2 regions of the Falsirhodobacter halotolerans genome follow, and region 2 is predicted to be linked to the other one. Evidence: riboswitches for the same ligand, from Rfam matches in the RefSeq annotation. Region 2 holds a riboswitch; the other holds the start of a gene.
What was found. A riboswitch is a leader RNA that binds a small molecule or an ion and turns the genes downstream of it on or off. The one in region 2 is predicted to bind thiamine pyrophosphate.
Positions count from the first base shown of each region.

Region 1: linked by a shared signal. The riboswitch ahead of thiD (bifunctional hydroxymethylpyrimidine kinase/phosphomethylpyrimidine kinase) and the one ahead of thiB (thiamine ABC transporter substrate binding subunit) in region 2 are both predicted to bind thiamine pyrophosphate.

Region 1 covers NZ_JALJAZ010000001.1:737,757-745,184, reverse strand. The annotation lists gene MU449_RS03980 (efflux transporter outer membrane subunit) at 1-994, shown strand, start outside; gene MU449_RS03975 (hypothetical protein) at 991-1,155, opposite strand; gene MU449_RS03970 (YeeE/YedE family protein) at 1,152-2,273, opposite strand; gene MU449_RS03965 (sulfurtransferase) at 2,270-3,190, opposite strand; TPP riboswitch at 3,439-3,543, shown strand; gene thiD (bifunctional hydroxymethylpyrimidine kinase/phosphomethylpyrimidine kinase) at 3,620-4,411, shown strand; gene MU449_RS03955 (FAD-dependent oxidoreductase) at 4,408-5,367, shown strand; gene thiS (sulfur carrier protein ThiS) at 5,351-5,545, shown strand; gene MU449_RS03945 (thiazole synthase) at 5,548-6,309, shown strand; gene MU449_RS03940 (thiamine phosphate synthase) at 6,306-6,890, shown strand; gene MU449_RS03935 (HesA/MoeB/ThiF family protein) at 6,887-7,428, shown strand, end outside.
Region 2 covers NZ_JALJAZ010000001.1:28,841-36,268, forward strand. The annotation lists gene MU449_RS00145 (cytochrome b) at 1-81, shown strand, start outside; gene MU449_RS00150 (cytochrome c1) at 78-692, shown strand; gene MU449_RS00155 (thiamine ABC transporter ATP-binding protein) at 680-1,336, opposite strand; gene MU449_RS00160 (thiamine/thiamine pyrophosphate ABC transporter permease ThiP) at 1,365-2,867, opposite strand; gene thiB (thiamine ABC transporter substrate binding subunit) at 2,843-3,811, opposite strand; TPP riboswitch at 3,839-3,936, opposite strand; gene aroC (chorismate synthase) at 4,034-5,134, shown strand; gene MU449_RS00175 (hypothetical protein) at 5,192-5,482, shown strand; gene pyrF (orotidine-5'-phosphate decarboxylase) at 5,531-6,229, opposite strand; gene MU449_RS00185 (hypothetical protein) at 6,295-6,540, opposite strand; gene clpB (ATP-dependent chaperone ClpB) at 6,735-7,428, shown strand, end outside.

The DNA.
Region 1 (7,428 bases), 710 kb from region 2:
CAGCAGCACGACGCTGACCGCCGATATCGCCATCGACCTGTTCGGTCGGGTGGCCCGCGCGCGGCAATCGGCGGCGGCGGATCTGGGCGCGGCCGAGGCGGGGGCGGGCGTCACGCGGCTGGCCTATCTGTCGGGGATCGTGGGCGCCTATATCGAGGCGCGCTATGCCCAGAATGCCCTTGCGCTGACGCGGCAGACCATCACCACCCGCGAACGCACGCTGGAGATCACGCGCAACCAGCGGGCCTCCGGTGCCGCGACGGAACTGGATGAGGCCCAGGTGCTGGCCCTTCTGGACACCGCCCGCGCCGACATTCCGCGGCTTGAGGCGACCTTCCTCTCCAATGTCTACGCCCTGGCGACCTTGCTGGCGGAACCCGCCGCCCCGCTGGTGACCCGAATGCAGCGCGGCGCGCCCCAACCCCGCCCGCGCGGCACCGCCGCCACCGGCATCCCCGCCGATCTGGTGCGCAACCGCCCCGATGTGCGGCAGGCCGAACGCCAGTTCGCGGCGGCGGTCGCGGATGTGGGGGTGGCGGCGGCGCAGATGTATCCCTCGCTGTCCCTGTCCGGTTCGGTGACCGAAGGCGGCAACAGCGCGTGGAGCTTCGGGCCCTCGATCACCCAGGCGATCCTTGGCCTGCCGCGTCAGCGCGCCGCCCGCCAACAGGCCGAAGCGCAGGCGCGCGAGGCCGAGATCGCCTGGCGCGCCGCCGTTCTGGACGCGGTGGAGGATGTGCAGACCACCAACAGCACCTGGCGGCGCGACCAGCAGCGCGCGGCGCTTCTGGGCCGGTCGGTCGGATCCTATGACCGCGCGCTGACCCTGTCGCAGGAGAATTTCTCGGCGGGGGCGCTGTCGCTTCTGGACCTGCTGGACACCGACCGCGCCCTGGCGCAGGCGCGGCTGGCCGAGGCGGCGGCGATCCGCGACGTGGCGGTGAACTGGGCGACGCTGCAGGTCGCCCTTGGGGCCGGGGCGTTCGCGCGTTAATTCGGCAGCGCGCCGCAGAACCCGCCCGAGGCGGTGACCCCGGACCCCAGGGCCAGCATCGGCGGGGCGACCCAGGGGTTGGGCGGGGCGGCCCGCAGGTCCAGCAGGACGACGGCGGCCACAAGGGCCAGCGCCAGCGGGGCGGTGACGCGGCGGGTCATGCGCGCCCCTCCATTCCCAGCCACGGGCGCAAGCGGACGCCGATCATCGACCCCGCGAACCCGGCGGCGAACCAGACCCAGCCATGCAGGCTGCCGGTGGAGATGCCGGAGAAGAACGCCCCCACATTGCACCCGAACGCCAGACGCGAGGAGTATCCCAGGAGCAGCCCCGCCACCACCGTCGCCACCCAGGCGCGGGCGGGCAGTTTCGGCACCGGCTGCGACAACCCGCCCGTCCGCCATGCGGCGATCAGGAACGCGCCGCCGATCAACCCGATATTGGTCAGCGAGGTGACATCGGTCAGAACGCTGGCCCCAAGCCGTGCGGCATTGCCGGGCGCCGCCCAGAAGCCCGAGGCGGACAGGTCCATCCCCACCGCCTGCGCCCCCTTGGCCACCCACAGGCCAAGGCCATAGACCACCCCCCAGGGTTGGCCCGCCACGATCAGGTTCCCCACCGCCAGCGCCGCCACGATCCCCGCCGCCCACAAAAGGCGACCGGGAATGCGCCGCGTGCCGGGGGCCGCCACCGCCAAAAGCACCGCCGCGACCACCGCCAGAAGGATCAGCGTCACCACAAGCCCGCTTGTGCCCTGCAGCACCAGAATGGGCAACGCGCCCAGATCGGTCCACCACAGCAGGTGATACGACCCCGCAAAGCTGCCGATGGCAAAGAACGGCAGCGCCAGAAGCCCCACCGGATTGCCGCTGCCCGCATTGACCAGCGTGCCCGACCCGCAGCCCAGAACCACCTGCATCGCCGCGCCGAAGACGAAGGCCCCCCCCGCCATGGCCCAGCCAATGGGGGCCTGCGCGCCTACCAACTCTCCCGCATGGGCGGCCAGCAGGGGAAACGCCACGACCGACACGAGCCCGATCGCCAGAAGCTGCGCAAGGATCCCCGACGGGTCGCGCCGCAGGATCATCGCCCGCCACGGCCCGGCGAAGCCGAAGCGCAACCCCTCAAGCGTCATGCCGATGCCAAGGCCAATGGTCAGCAGAAGGCCATAGCGCGCGCCTGCGAAAACGGACACGGCGGCGATCACCGCCACCGCCCCCGCGATCAGCCCAAGACGGGGCGCGATCCGCCCCGCATCCGTCATCGGAACCGCCGTCATCCGTTCGAGCCCCGCACCTGCCGCACAAGATTGTCCCACAGGCTGGGTTCGTTCTGCATGGCGCCGCCCGTCTGGGAATAGCCGACCATGGATTCGGGATAGAGTTTGACGTTGGGCAGGCCCGCCACCTCGGACAGGGCGAACCATTCGGTCGCCGCCCAATGGCCGGTGTTGCAGAAGGACACGACCTCATCCCCCTGCCCGATCCCGGCCTCTGCGGCCACGTCACGCGCCGTGTCGGCCCCCGCCAGACGCGGGGTGCCGTCGAAGAAGCCCGAATGCGGCACGCTTTGCGCCAGGGGCAGCGTTCCCGGTTTCGCCGCCGCCGGATGGGCCTGCGCCCCGTCGAAGAACGGCGTCGGGCGCGCGTCGATCAGGTGGGCCGTGCGGTCGCCCGCGACGATGGCGTCCACCTCGTCGCGCGTGGCCAGCCACTGGTCGGAAAAGGTGACATCCACCGTGGACGGCGTCGGCGCAACGCCCTCGGTCTGGACCGGCTGGCCCGCATCGCGCCACGCATTCATGCCACCGTTCAAAATCGCCAGTTGGCTGACACCGGAGGATTTGAGGGTCCAATACACCCGCGCCGCCGCCCCGAAATCGCTGTCATCCTTGCCCTGGTGCACGACGACCACGGGCCTGTCCAGCGTCACGCCAAGGGCGCGCAGGCGGGATTCCAGCTCCTCCTCCGGGACCAGCGCGCCGGGGTTTTCCGCCGGACCGCGGAACAGGCCGTAAGGCGCGGGGATCGCGCCCGGAACGTGCCCCGCCTCATACCCCGTCTCGCGGATATCGAGGATCAGGGGCGCGGACCCTTCGGCCGCCAGATCGGCGGGGGTCACAAGCGGGCCGATATCGGCAACCGCCAGTCCGGTGGTGCCCAACAGGGCCAGCGTGGCAAGAAGGGTGGTTTTCATGTCGGTCCCCTGACGGTTCGGGTTTGGCGTCATGTTGGGCATTTCGGGTCAGGTGGCAAGATGTGACGCCGGTCCTGCCCCGCCGCGTTCGGGAACGATATTCCACGCTGGCGACAGGCACCCCGGACAATCCCGCCCGAATACCGTCTGAATGGACGAATGTCCCAATCCTGACATGCATGTGAACCAACCTTCTTATTTCGCCCACCCCCGCTTGCATCGGCGGCGACAGGCGGCTAGCGTCAAGGGACTACTCGTTGGGGCGTCCCGTCTGGGGGCTGAGAGGTGCGATGCACCGACCCATCGAACCTGATCCGGGTCATGCCGGCGGAGGGAACGAGTGTGCAGCGACCCGCGCGGGGGACATCCCGCCCGCATATGTTGCAGACCCCCGTTCGTCATGGCCCATTGGCACGAAGGATGGCGGGCATGACCCCCACGGCGATGACGATAGCAGGCTCCGACAGCGGCGGGGGCGCGGGCATTCAGGCGGATCTGAAGACCTTTGCCGCGTTCGGGGTCTTCGGCACCAGCGCGATAACGGCGATCACCGCGCAGAACACGCGCGCGGTCACCCGGGTCGATCCGGTCGCCCCCGCGACGATCGCGGCGCAGATGCGCACGGTGCTGGCGGATATCCGCATCGACGCGGTCAAGATCGGGATGGTGGGGGATGCCGCGGCGATCGCCGCCGTCGCCTCCGCCCTGCCCGACCGGCCCGTGGTGCTGGACCCCGTGATGGTGGCGAAATCGGGCGATCTTCTGTTGCCCGAGGATGCGGTGGACGCGATGGTTGCCCATCTTCTGCCCCGCGCCACGGTGCTGACCCCCAACCTGCCCGAAGCGGCCCGCCTGACCCGCCTGCCGCTGGCCGGGACCGAGGCCGCGATGCTGGAGCAGGCCCGCGCCCTGCGGGCCATGGGCGCGGCCTTCGTCCTGATGAAGGGCGGCCATGCCGAGGGGCCGGTCTGTGTCGATCTTCTGGTGGGCGACGGGGTGCACCGACTGGCCGCCCCCCGGCAGGCCACGCGCAACACCCACGGGACCGGCTGCACGCTTTCGGCAGCCATCGCCGCCGGGCTGGCCCGCGGGCAGCCGATGGAGGAGGCGGTCACCCGCGCGCATCGCTGGCTGCAAGGGGCGATCGCCGCCGCCGATGGGCTGGGTCTGGGCCACGGCCACGGTCCGGTTCACCACTTTCATTCGGGGGGGCCGCAATGATCACCGTTCAAGGCGCGGGCGTCTTGGGCCTGTGCATCGCCACCGAACTTCGCGCGCGCGGGGTGCCCGTGCAGATCGCCGCCCGCCCGCCGGGGCCGGAGGCGTGTTCATGGTATGCGGGCGGAATGCTCGCCCCGTTCTGCGAAGGGGAGACGGCGGAGGAGCCCGTCCTTCGTCTGGGCCAGGAGGCTGTCGACTGGTGGGCGGCGGCGGGCGTGCCCGTCACACGGCGCGGCACATTGGTGATCAGCCCCGCGCGGGACCGGGCCGATCTGGAACGGTTCGCCCGCCGCACGACCCACCATCGCCGCGTGACGGGCGAGGACATCGCCGCGCTGGAACCCGCGCTGGCCGGACGTTTCCGCGAGGGGCTGTTCTTCGAGGGGGAGGCGCATCTGTCGCCCCGCACGGCCCTTTCCCATCTGGTGGCGCGGCTGACCGAAGGGGGGGTCCGGTTCGACGCGCCGCTGGACGGCCGGATCGTGGACACCCGGGGCCGCAGCGCCCGCGACCGCCTGCCCGACCTGCGCGGCGTGCGGGGGGAGATGGTGGTTCTGCGCTGCCCCGAGGTGACGCTGACGCGGCCCCTTCGCCTGCTGCATTCGCGCATCCCGCTCTATCTCGTGCCGCGCGGCGACGGGATCTACATGCTGGGGGCGACGATGGTGGAATCGGGGGCCACCGGCCCCATCACGGCCCGCGCGCTGCTGGAAATGCTGTCCGCCGCCTATGCCCTCCACCCCGCCCTGGCCGAGGGCGAGGTGATCGAGACGGGGGCGAACGCCCGCCCCGCCTTTCCCGACAACCTGCCCCGCCTGCGCCGGATCGGCGGCACGCTGTTTGCCAACGGCCTGCACCGGCACGGCTTTCTTCTGGCCCCCGCCATGGCGCGGATGGCCGCCGACCACCTGACCCAAGGAACGATACCGGAGTTCATGGATGAACATCACGATTAACGGCACCCCGCACGACCTGATCGCCACCAACGTCGAAGGCGCGCTGAGCGAGGCCGGGTTCACCGGCAAGGTCGCGACCGCCCTGAACGGGGCCTTCGTGCCCAAAGGCCTGCGCGCCACCACCCCCCTGACCGAAGGGGCGGCGCTGGAGGTTCTCGCCCCGATGCAGGGGGGCTGATCATGCCCGTCTTTTACGGAACGAAGGTGAACAGCCCGCTGATGCTGGGCACGGCCGGATACCCCTCGCCCAAGATCCTCGCCGATGCGTTTCGCGCATCAAAGGCGGGCATTGCCACCGTGTCCCTGCGGCGCGAGGCAGGGGGCGGGCAGGATTTCTGGAACCTGATCCGCGACCTTGGCATCCGTGTCCTGCCCAACACCGCCGGATGCCATTCGGTGCGCGAGGTCGTGACCACCGCCCACATGGCGCGCGAGGTGTTCGACACCCCGTGGATCAAGCTGGAGGTGATCGGCCATGCCGACAGCCTGCAACCCGACCCCTTCGCCCTGGTGGAAGCGGCGCAGATCCTGACGGCGGAGGGCTTTCAGGTCTTCCCCTATTGCACCGAGGATCTGATCCTGTGCGAACGGCTGGTGGAGGCGGGGTGCGAGGTTCTGATGCCCTGGGGGGCACCCATCGGTTCGGGCCGGGGGTTGAACAACCCTTACGGCCTGCGGGCCCTGCGCGCCCATTTCCCCGACGTGCCGTTGGTGGTGGATGCGGGGATCGGCCTGCCCAGCCATGCAGCCGCGGCGATGGAGATGGGGTATGACGCCATCCTTCTGAACACCGCCGTGGCCAAATCGGGCGATCCGGCGGCCATGGCGCGGGCGATGTCCCTGGCGATCGAGGCGGGCCGCGCCGCCCATCTGGCCGACCCGATGGAGGCGCGCGACATGGCCGCCCCCTCCACCCCCCTGATCGGAAGGGCCTTCCTGTGATCCTGCCCCGCTTCTATCCCATCTTCGACAATGCCGACTGGATCGCCCGCGCCCTGCCCCTTGGTGTGCGGATGGTCCAACTGCGCGTGAAGGACCGCGACCCGCGCGAGGATATCCTCCGCGCCCGCGACCTGTGCCGCGATGCAGGCGCGATCCTTGTGGTGAACGACCATTGGGAACTGGCTTTGGACCTGAACTGCGACTGGGTCCATCTGGGACAGGAGGATCTGGACACCGCCGACCTGCCCGCCCTGCGCCACCGGCTGCGCCTTGGCATTTCCACCCATGATCAGGCCGAACTGGACCGCGCCCTGGCCTGCCGTCCCGATTACATCGCGCTTGGCCCCGTCTGGCCCACCATTCTGAAGAAGATGAAATGGGAACGGCAGGGCGTCGGGAAACTGACCGAATGGAAGGCGAAGATCGGCGCCATCCCCCTGATCGCCATTGGAGGCCTGACCCCCGACCGCGCGGTGGAGGCGTTCGGGGCGGGCGCGGATGTCGCCTCTGCCGTGACCGACATCACGCTGAACCCCGACCCCGAGGCGCGGATGCGCGACTGGCTGCGGGTGTGCGGATGAGCCGCCATGCCCGTCAGAAACAGGTGATTGGGGATGCGGGGCAGGCCCGGCTGGCCGCCGCGCATGTGCTGGTGGTGGGGGCCGGCGGGCTGGGCGTGCCGGTCCTGCAATACCTGACCGGCGCGGGGGTGGGCCGGATCACCGTCATCGACCCCGATGTGGTGGAGGAGAGCAACCTGCACCGCCAGCCCATCTATGCCCGCCATATCGGACATCCCAAGGCCAAGGCTGCGGCGGCGGAGATGGCCCTGCTGAACCCCGAGGTGCGGGTGGACCCGATCGTGGACCGCCTGACCCCCGCCACGCCTTTGGATGGGTTCGATCTGGTCCTGGATTGCGCCGACAGTTTCGCCGCCAGCTACACCCTGTCGGACCGCTGCGGGGCGGTGCCGCTGATCTCGGCCTCGGTCCTTGGCATGTCGGGTTATGTCGGCGGGTTCTGCGGCGGGGCGCCTTCGCTGCGGGCGGTGTTCCCCGATCTGCCGGACACCGCCGCCACCTGCGCAACGGCGGGGGTGATGGGGCCGATGGTGGCGAT
Region 2 (7,428 bases):
GGATTCTTCCTGATCCTGCTGCCCCTCCTGTCGCGGTGGGAGCGCACGCGCGCCCTTCCCCCCAGCGTGGAGGCCGCATGATCCGTGCCGTGGCCCTGACGCTGGCCCTCGCCACCCCCGCCGCCGCGCAGGAGTTTCCGTTCGAGGGGCCGCTCGGCACCTATGACCCGGCCCAGCTTCAGCGGGGGGCGGAGGTGTTCGTGGGCACCTGCGCCGCCTGTCACGGCCTGCGCCATGTGACGATCCGGTCCCTGGCGAACGGCGACGGCCCGGCGATGGACCCTTCGGCCATGGCCGAAGGGCTGGGGCTGGCGGTGACCGACCACTTCCCCCCCTCCGCCCTGCCCGAGGCCCCGGACCTGAGCCTGATGGCGAAGGCCTGGGGCGGCCTCACCGGCGATGGCGGCGCGCGGGCGATCCGCGCCTATCTTGAAGGCTATACCGGGGCGGAGCGGGAGGACGGCGGCGTCTTCCTTTACGAAAATCCCGCCGCGCCCGAGGGGTGGGTGGCGATGCCCCCCGTGGCGCTGGAGGGGGGGGAGGCGACGGATGTCGCGGCCTTTCTGCAATGGGCGGCGGATCCAAATCTGGTGGAGCGGCGGCGGACGGGTCTGGTCGCGATCGGTTTTCTGGCGCTGCTGGCGGGGCTGCTGTTCGCAACCGTGCGGTCGGTCTGGCGTCAGCCGAGGTAATCGCGCAGCGCGGGCGGCGGATCGGCCAGAAGGGCTTTGGTGGGGGCCGGCGGATGGGCGGATCCGTCCGCCACCACGACGGTCGTGCCCCCCATGCGGCGCGCGTCGGCCGGGTCATGCGTGACCATCAGCACCGTTTTCTCGGCCGCGGTGTCCAGCACAAGATCCAGCATCTCGGCCTTCAGCGCCGGGCCAAGGGCGGCAAAGGGTTCGTCCAGCAGCAACACGGGCCGGTCGCGCAGCAGCGCGCGGGCCAGGGCGGCGCGCCCCTGCTGGCCGCCCGACACCTGTGCCGGACGGCGCGCCTCCAGCCCCGCAAGCCCCACACGGTCCAGAACCGCCGCGATCCGCGCATGATCGGCGCGGGACAGCCGCAGGCGGGGGGAGATGCCAAGCCCAAGATTCTGCGCCAGCGTCAGATGCGGGAACAGGTTCTGGTCCTGAAACAGGATCGTCATGGGGCGGCGGTCGGGCGGAGTGCGGGACAGATCCTGCCCGCCCCAGCGCACCGCGCCGGACGTGGGCGCGACAAACCCCGCCAGCATCATCAGCAGCGTCGATTTCCCCGCCCCCGAAGGGCCGAGCACCGCCACGCGCGCGCCCTGTCCGACAGACCAGTCGGCGCTCAGCCGGAAATCGTCCATCACAAGGGTCACGCGGTCCAAGGTCAGATCAGGCACGGCGCCCCCCTTTGTCGAACATCCAGAACAGGCCGAAGGACAAGATCACCAGCAAGAGCGCCGCCCCCGCCGCCTGATCCATGCGATAGGCGCCCAGAAGCTGCTGCACCAAGAGCGGCAGGGTCGGTGCGTCCGGGGCCGCGAACAGCGCGATCACCCCCAGATCGCCCATCGACAGCGCCGCCGTCACCCCGCCCGCAAACCCCAACGGCCCGGCCAGACGCGGCAGGGTCAGCCAACGCAGGCGGGCCAGACCGGTCATGCCCACCGAAGCGGCCAGCATTCCGTAATCCCGCGCAAGCGAGGTCGCGGCAGGGCGCAGGATGCGAAACGCAAACGGCAGCGCCAAAGTGGCGTTGACCAGAACCGTCACCGGCAGGGCCACGACCTCGGGCGCCAGGAACGGGAACAGTCCCAGAAACAGCCCCGTTCCCATCACGAGGCTGGAAGCGGCGAGCGGCAGCATCGCCACCACCTCCACCCACCGCCCGGGTGTGAGAGCCAGCGCGAGCGCCGCCCCCCCCGTCAGCGCGGTGGAGATCAGCGCGATCCCCACCGAACGGCCCGCAGCCCCCCAGACCGATGACGGCAGATCCAGAAGCGCGGGCGCGCCCCGCAGGGCCACCGCCCCCAGCGGTACCAGAAGAAAGGCCGCCGCCGCCGCGATGACCGCCGCGTCCACCCCCATCCGCCAACCCGCCGGACCTTGCGCGACGGCCCGGTCCAGCCCGCGCCCGAAGCCCCCCGGCACCGCGACGCGGGCGGCGATCAGCACCGCCGCGCCGCACAGGGCGAATTGCAGCGCCGACAGGCTGGCCGCGCGGCCCAGATCGAACTGGAACCGCAGCGCCTGATAAAGGGCGAGTTCCAGCGTCGTGGCCTTCGGCCCCCCGCCCAAGGTCAGCGCCACGGCAAAGCTGGTCAGGCAGATGACGAAGATCAGGACCAGCGTGCCGGGCAGAACCTCGACCAGCATGGGGCGTTCCAGATGCCGACGCACCCCGCGCGGGCCGAGGCCAAGGGCCGTGGCCAGCCGAAACCGCTCGGCCGGAATCGCCTGCCAGCCGTGCAGGATCAGGCGCACGGCCAGCGGCATGTTCAGGAACACATGCGCCAGCACCACGCCGTGCAGGCCATAGATGCGGATCGCGGGCAGACCGAAGCCCCCCAGCGTCTGATTGAGGATCCCCGATCGCCCGAACACCGCAAGCAACCCCAGAACCGCCACGATCACCGGCAACAGAAACGGCGCCCCCAGAAGCGCCACCAGCGCCCGCCGCCCCGGAAACCGCCGCCGCGCCAGCGCCCGTGCGACGGGAATGGCAAGGGCCACGGATATCACCGCCGACAACGCCGCCTGCACCAAGGTGAAGCGCAGGGCCGAGAGGTCGGCGCTCCACCCCCCTTCGGCGTGAAGGGCGACGAGGATCAGCGGCCCCAGCGTCAGCGCCAGAACCGCCGCCCCGACGATCAACGCGAGAGCGCGGCCTGCCATTCGGCAATCGCGGCGTCGCGCTGGGCGCGGACATCGTCAGGTGACAGGAAGATGGTTTTTTCGGGGCGCGGAAGGCGGTCGAATCCCTCGGGCAGCGGCACGGCGCGCGCGGGATACATCCAGTTCGTGGTGGCGATGACCTCTTGCGCCGCGGGGGTCAGAAGGAAGGTCAGAAAGCGGTCCGCCAGATCGGGCTGATCGGTGGCGGCCAGTTTTCCCGCCAGTTCGACCTGCAGGTAATGCCCGGCGGGAAAGATCGCGGCGGCCTTGGTGTCGTCCCCTTCGGCCAGAATGTGATAGGCGGGCGACGTGGTGTAGGAGAGAACCATGTCCGCCTCGCCTTCGGTGAACAGGCCATAGGCCTCGGACCAGCCGGGGGTCACGGTCAGGATGTTGTCGGCCAGCGCGGCCCAGATTTCGGGCGCGCGGGGGCCGTATTCCGCCTTGATCCACATCGCCAGCCCAAGACCGGGGGTGGAGGAGCGCGGATCCTGGATCACCACCTGCAGATCGGAGGCGGCCAGATCCTCGAAGCTGGTGGGCGGGGTGATGTCGGTGGTGTGGATGAAGGCGAACCAGCCCCAATCGAAGGGGGCGAAGGTGTCGTCCGTCCAATCGACCGGCAGGTCGGTGTCGGGGATCGTGGCAAGGGGGACGAACAGCCCGCTGTCCTTGGCATCCGCCATCAGGTTCGTATCAAGGCCAAGGACCACATCCGCCGTGCTGCGCGCGCCTTCCAGCTTCAGGCGGGACAGGACGGCGGCGGCGTCGCCGGGGGCGGTGAAGCGCAGCGTGCAGCCGCACTCCGCCTCGAACAGCGTTTTCAACTGCGGGCCGGGACCCCATTCGGTGGTGAAGCTGTCATAGGTCAGCACGTCCAGCACGGGGCGGTCCTGGGCCGTGGCGGCGAGGGGGAACAGGATCAGGGCAAGAACAAGGCGCATGTCATCCTCCTTACATCGGGGAAGACGGCCCTTGCGGCGCACCTTCCCTCCGCCGGGATCAACCGGATCAGGTTCGACGGGTTCGCGTCACGCATCTCAGCCCGAAGGCACCCCGAGGTTAGGAAGGACTTAGGGGGGAAGCCCGGCGCTGTCCAGCGGGAAGCGGGTTTTCCCCGCGCGGGGATTGCCCTATGGCTGAAGGCGACGATCTTGGGGGCGGGTATGAGCATCAACACCTTCGGACATCTGTTCCGCGTGACCACATGGGGCGAAAGCCACGGGCCGGCGCTGGGCGCGACCGTGGATGGCTGCCCCCCCGGCGTGCCTTTGGACGAGGCGGGGCTGCAGGTCTGGATGGATCGGCGCAAGCCCGGCACCAGCCGTTTCACCACGCAGCGGCGCGAACCCGATGCCGTGCGCATCCTGTCGGGCGTGTTCGAGGGGCGGACCACAGGCACCCCGATCCAGCTGATGATCGAGAACACCGATCAGCGGTCCAAAGATTATGGCGAGATTGCGACGGCGTTCCGGCCCGGCCATGCGGACCTGACGTATCACCTGAAATACGGGCTGCGGGATTATCGCGGCGGTGGGCGTTCCTCGGCGCGGGAGACGGCGGCGCGGGTGGCGGCGGGGGGCGTGGCGCGGGCCGCGCTGACGGCGCTGGCGCCGGATCTGACGATCACCGGGATGATGGTGCGCATGGGCGCACATGCGATCGACCGGACGCGGATGGACATCGGCACGGTGGGCGACAACCCCTTCTGGTGCCCCGACCCGGTGATGGCGGCGACCTGGGCCGAGTATCTGGACCAGTTGCGCAAGGACCACGATTCCGTCGGCGCGGTCATCGAGGTTGTCGCCTCGGGCGTGCCGGCGGGGTTGGGCGCACCGATCTATGGCAAGCTGGACACCGATCTTGCGGCGGCGATGATGTCGATCAACGCGGTCAAGGCGGTGGAGATCGGCGAGGGCATGGCGGCCGCCACCCTGACGGGGCGCGACAATGCCGACGAGATGCGGATGGGCCCGGATGGGCCGGAATTCCTGTCGAACCACGCGGGCGGCATCCTTGGCGGGATTTCCACGGGGCAGGATGTGGTGGTGCGCTTTGCGGTGAAACCGACCAGTTCGATCCTGACCCCGCGACGCACCGTCAACGAGGCGGGACAGGAGATGGATCTGGTCACCAAGGGCCGTCACGACCCTTGCGTCGGCATCCGCGCCGTGCCGGTGGCCGAGGCGATGATGGCGACCGTTCTTCTGGACCATCTGCTGCTGGATCGGGGGCAGACGGGCGGGGTGCGCGGCCGGATCGGATAGGGCGGGAACCTTCTCGCGTCTTTGTGTGTTGGGGGGCATAGACAGAGGAGACTACCAATGTCCGACTATCGCAATGACGACCGTCTTGAACGTGAATCCCCGCACGTTGTGCAGCAAGTGCACACGGAGCGTTCCGGAAGTTCGATTTTTCTGATCGTCGCCGCAGTGATCGCGCTTCTGGCGATCCTTTGGTTCGCCTTTGCCGGCGGCAACGACACGACGACGGCCCCGCCCGCACCGGCGGCAACCGAACAGACCGCCCCGACGACCGAAACCACGCCCGTGGTCCCGGATACGACCGTGGCACCAGAAACCGGCACGACGGAGTCGACCACGACTGCGCCCTGATCGGTATGATCTGAAGGGAAGGGGGGCAGCGTTTCGCTGCCCCTTTTTTCATGCGCGGGGAGGAAGGTCGCGCAGAATGGCGCGTGCGGCGGCCTGCGGGTCGGGGGCGGTCCAGACGGGGCGGCCCACGACGATATGGTCGGCCCCGTCGGTGATGGCCTGCGCCGGCGTGGCCACACGCTTCTGGTCGCCCAAGGTGGCGCCGGTCGGGCGCACGCCGGGGGTCACGATCAGCTTGCCGGTCGCCTGGGGCAGGCCGCGGATCATTGCCGCCTCTTGCGGACTGGCGATGACGCCGTCGGCCCCCGCCTCCAGCGCGCGGGCGGCGCGTTCCAATGTGATCTCGGCCAGATCGCCGGGGCGGATCAGGTTCGCGTCCAGATCGGCGCGGTCCAGCGAGGTGAGGATGGTCACCGCCAGGATCTTCGTATCCGACCCCGACGCCCCGGCCGCCGCCGCCCGCACCACCTGCGGATCGCCATGAACCGTCAGGAAATCGAGTCCATGCTGGGCAATGCCGCGCACCGCCGCTTCCACGGTGGCCCCGATGTCGAACAGCTTCATGTCCAGAAACACGCGCTTGCCGCGTTCATGCTTCAATTCGTTGGCAAGGGCGAAGCCGCCGCCCGTCAACATGCCCAGACCGATCTTGTAGAAAGAGGCCGCGTCCCCGATCCGGTCCGCAAGCTCAAGCCCCTGCACGATGTTCGGAACATCCAGCGCGATGATAAGACGGTCGTCGGACATGAAAAAACCCCCGCAAATGCTGCGGGGGACGGATGCGCCGCATGGGCGCGCATGTCAACTGTCGATCAGGCGGCGTGGGCGAAGCGCATCTTTTCGGCCTGCGCCTCCAGTCGGGCGATATAGAGCGATTTTGCGCTGTCGATCAGGCGGTCGCGCAGGTTTTCGCCATGGCTGTCCTCGGCCGTGCGGATGCGCACCTCGAACGGGACCGGACGCCCGTCCTCCTTCACGATCAGGGAAACCAAAGCTTCGACCTGACCGAAATCGCGGGCGTTGCGGGCATGTTCGATCTTGGCTGAAAGAATACGCATGGCTTTTTCCTTTGTTACGTGGTGTCAACCACGAAAATTGGAGATTGTTCCCGATGTGGCGGCGAAGTCACGAAAGTTGTGATCGGGCGTATTGAACGGCGGTGGGCCGCACCTCATCTTGGGGGCATGAGACCCGGACGGACGTGCCGCATCGGCGGGCGCAGGACCGGGGGCTTGAGGAAAAGGAGAGACCGATGAATTTGGAAAAGTTCACGGAACGGTCGCGCGGCTTCATTCAGGCGGCGCAAACCATCGCGATGCGGGAAAGCCACCAGCGGCTTGCGCCCGAACATCTGTTGAAAGCGCTGATGGATGACGATCAGGGGCTGGCGTCCAACCTTATTCAGGCGGCGGGGGGCGATCCGTCCCGCGTGGTCGAGGCGGTGGGCACGGCCATGGGCAAGCTGCCCAAGGTGTCGGGCGACGCGCAGCCTTACATGGATCCCGCGCTGGTGCGGGTGCTGGACGAGGCGGAGACGGTTGCCAAGAAAGCGGGCGACAGTTTCGTTCCTGTCGAACGCGTGCTGACCGCGCTGGTGCTGACGCCATCGAAGGCGAAGGAGGCGCTGGTGGCGGGCGGCGTGAGCGCCCAGAACCTCAATTCCGCGATCAATGACATCCGCAAAGGTCGGACGGCCGACAGCGCCAGCGCCGAGGACAGCTTCGACGCGCTGAAGAAATACGCCCGCGATCTGACCGAGGCGGCCGAGCAGGGCCGGATCGACCCGATCATCGGCCGCGACGATGAAATCCGTCGCACGATGCAGGTGCTGAGCCGTCGGACCAAGAACAACCCCGTCCTGATCGGGGAACCCGGCGTCGGGAAAACCGCGATTGCCGAAGGGCTGGCCCTGCGCATCGTGGATGGCGACGTGCCGGAATCGCTGC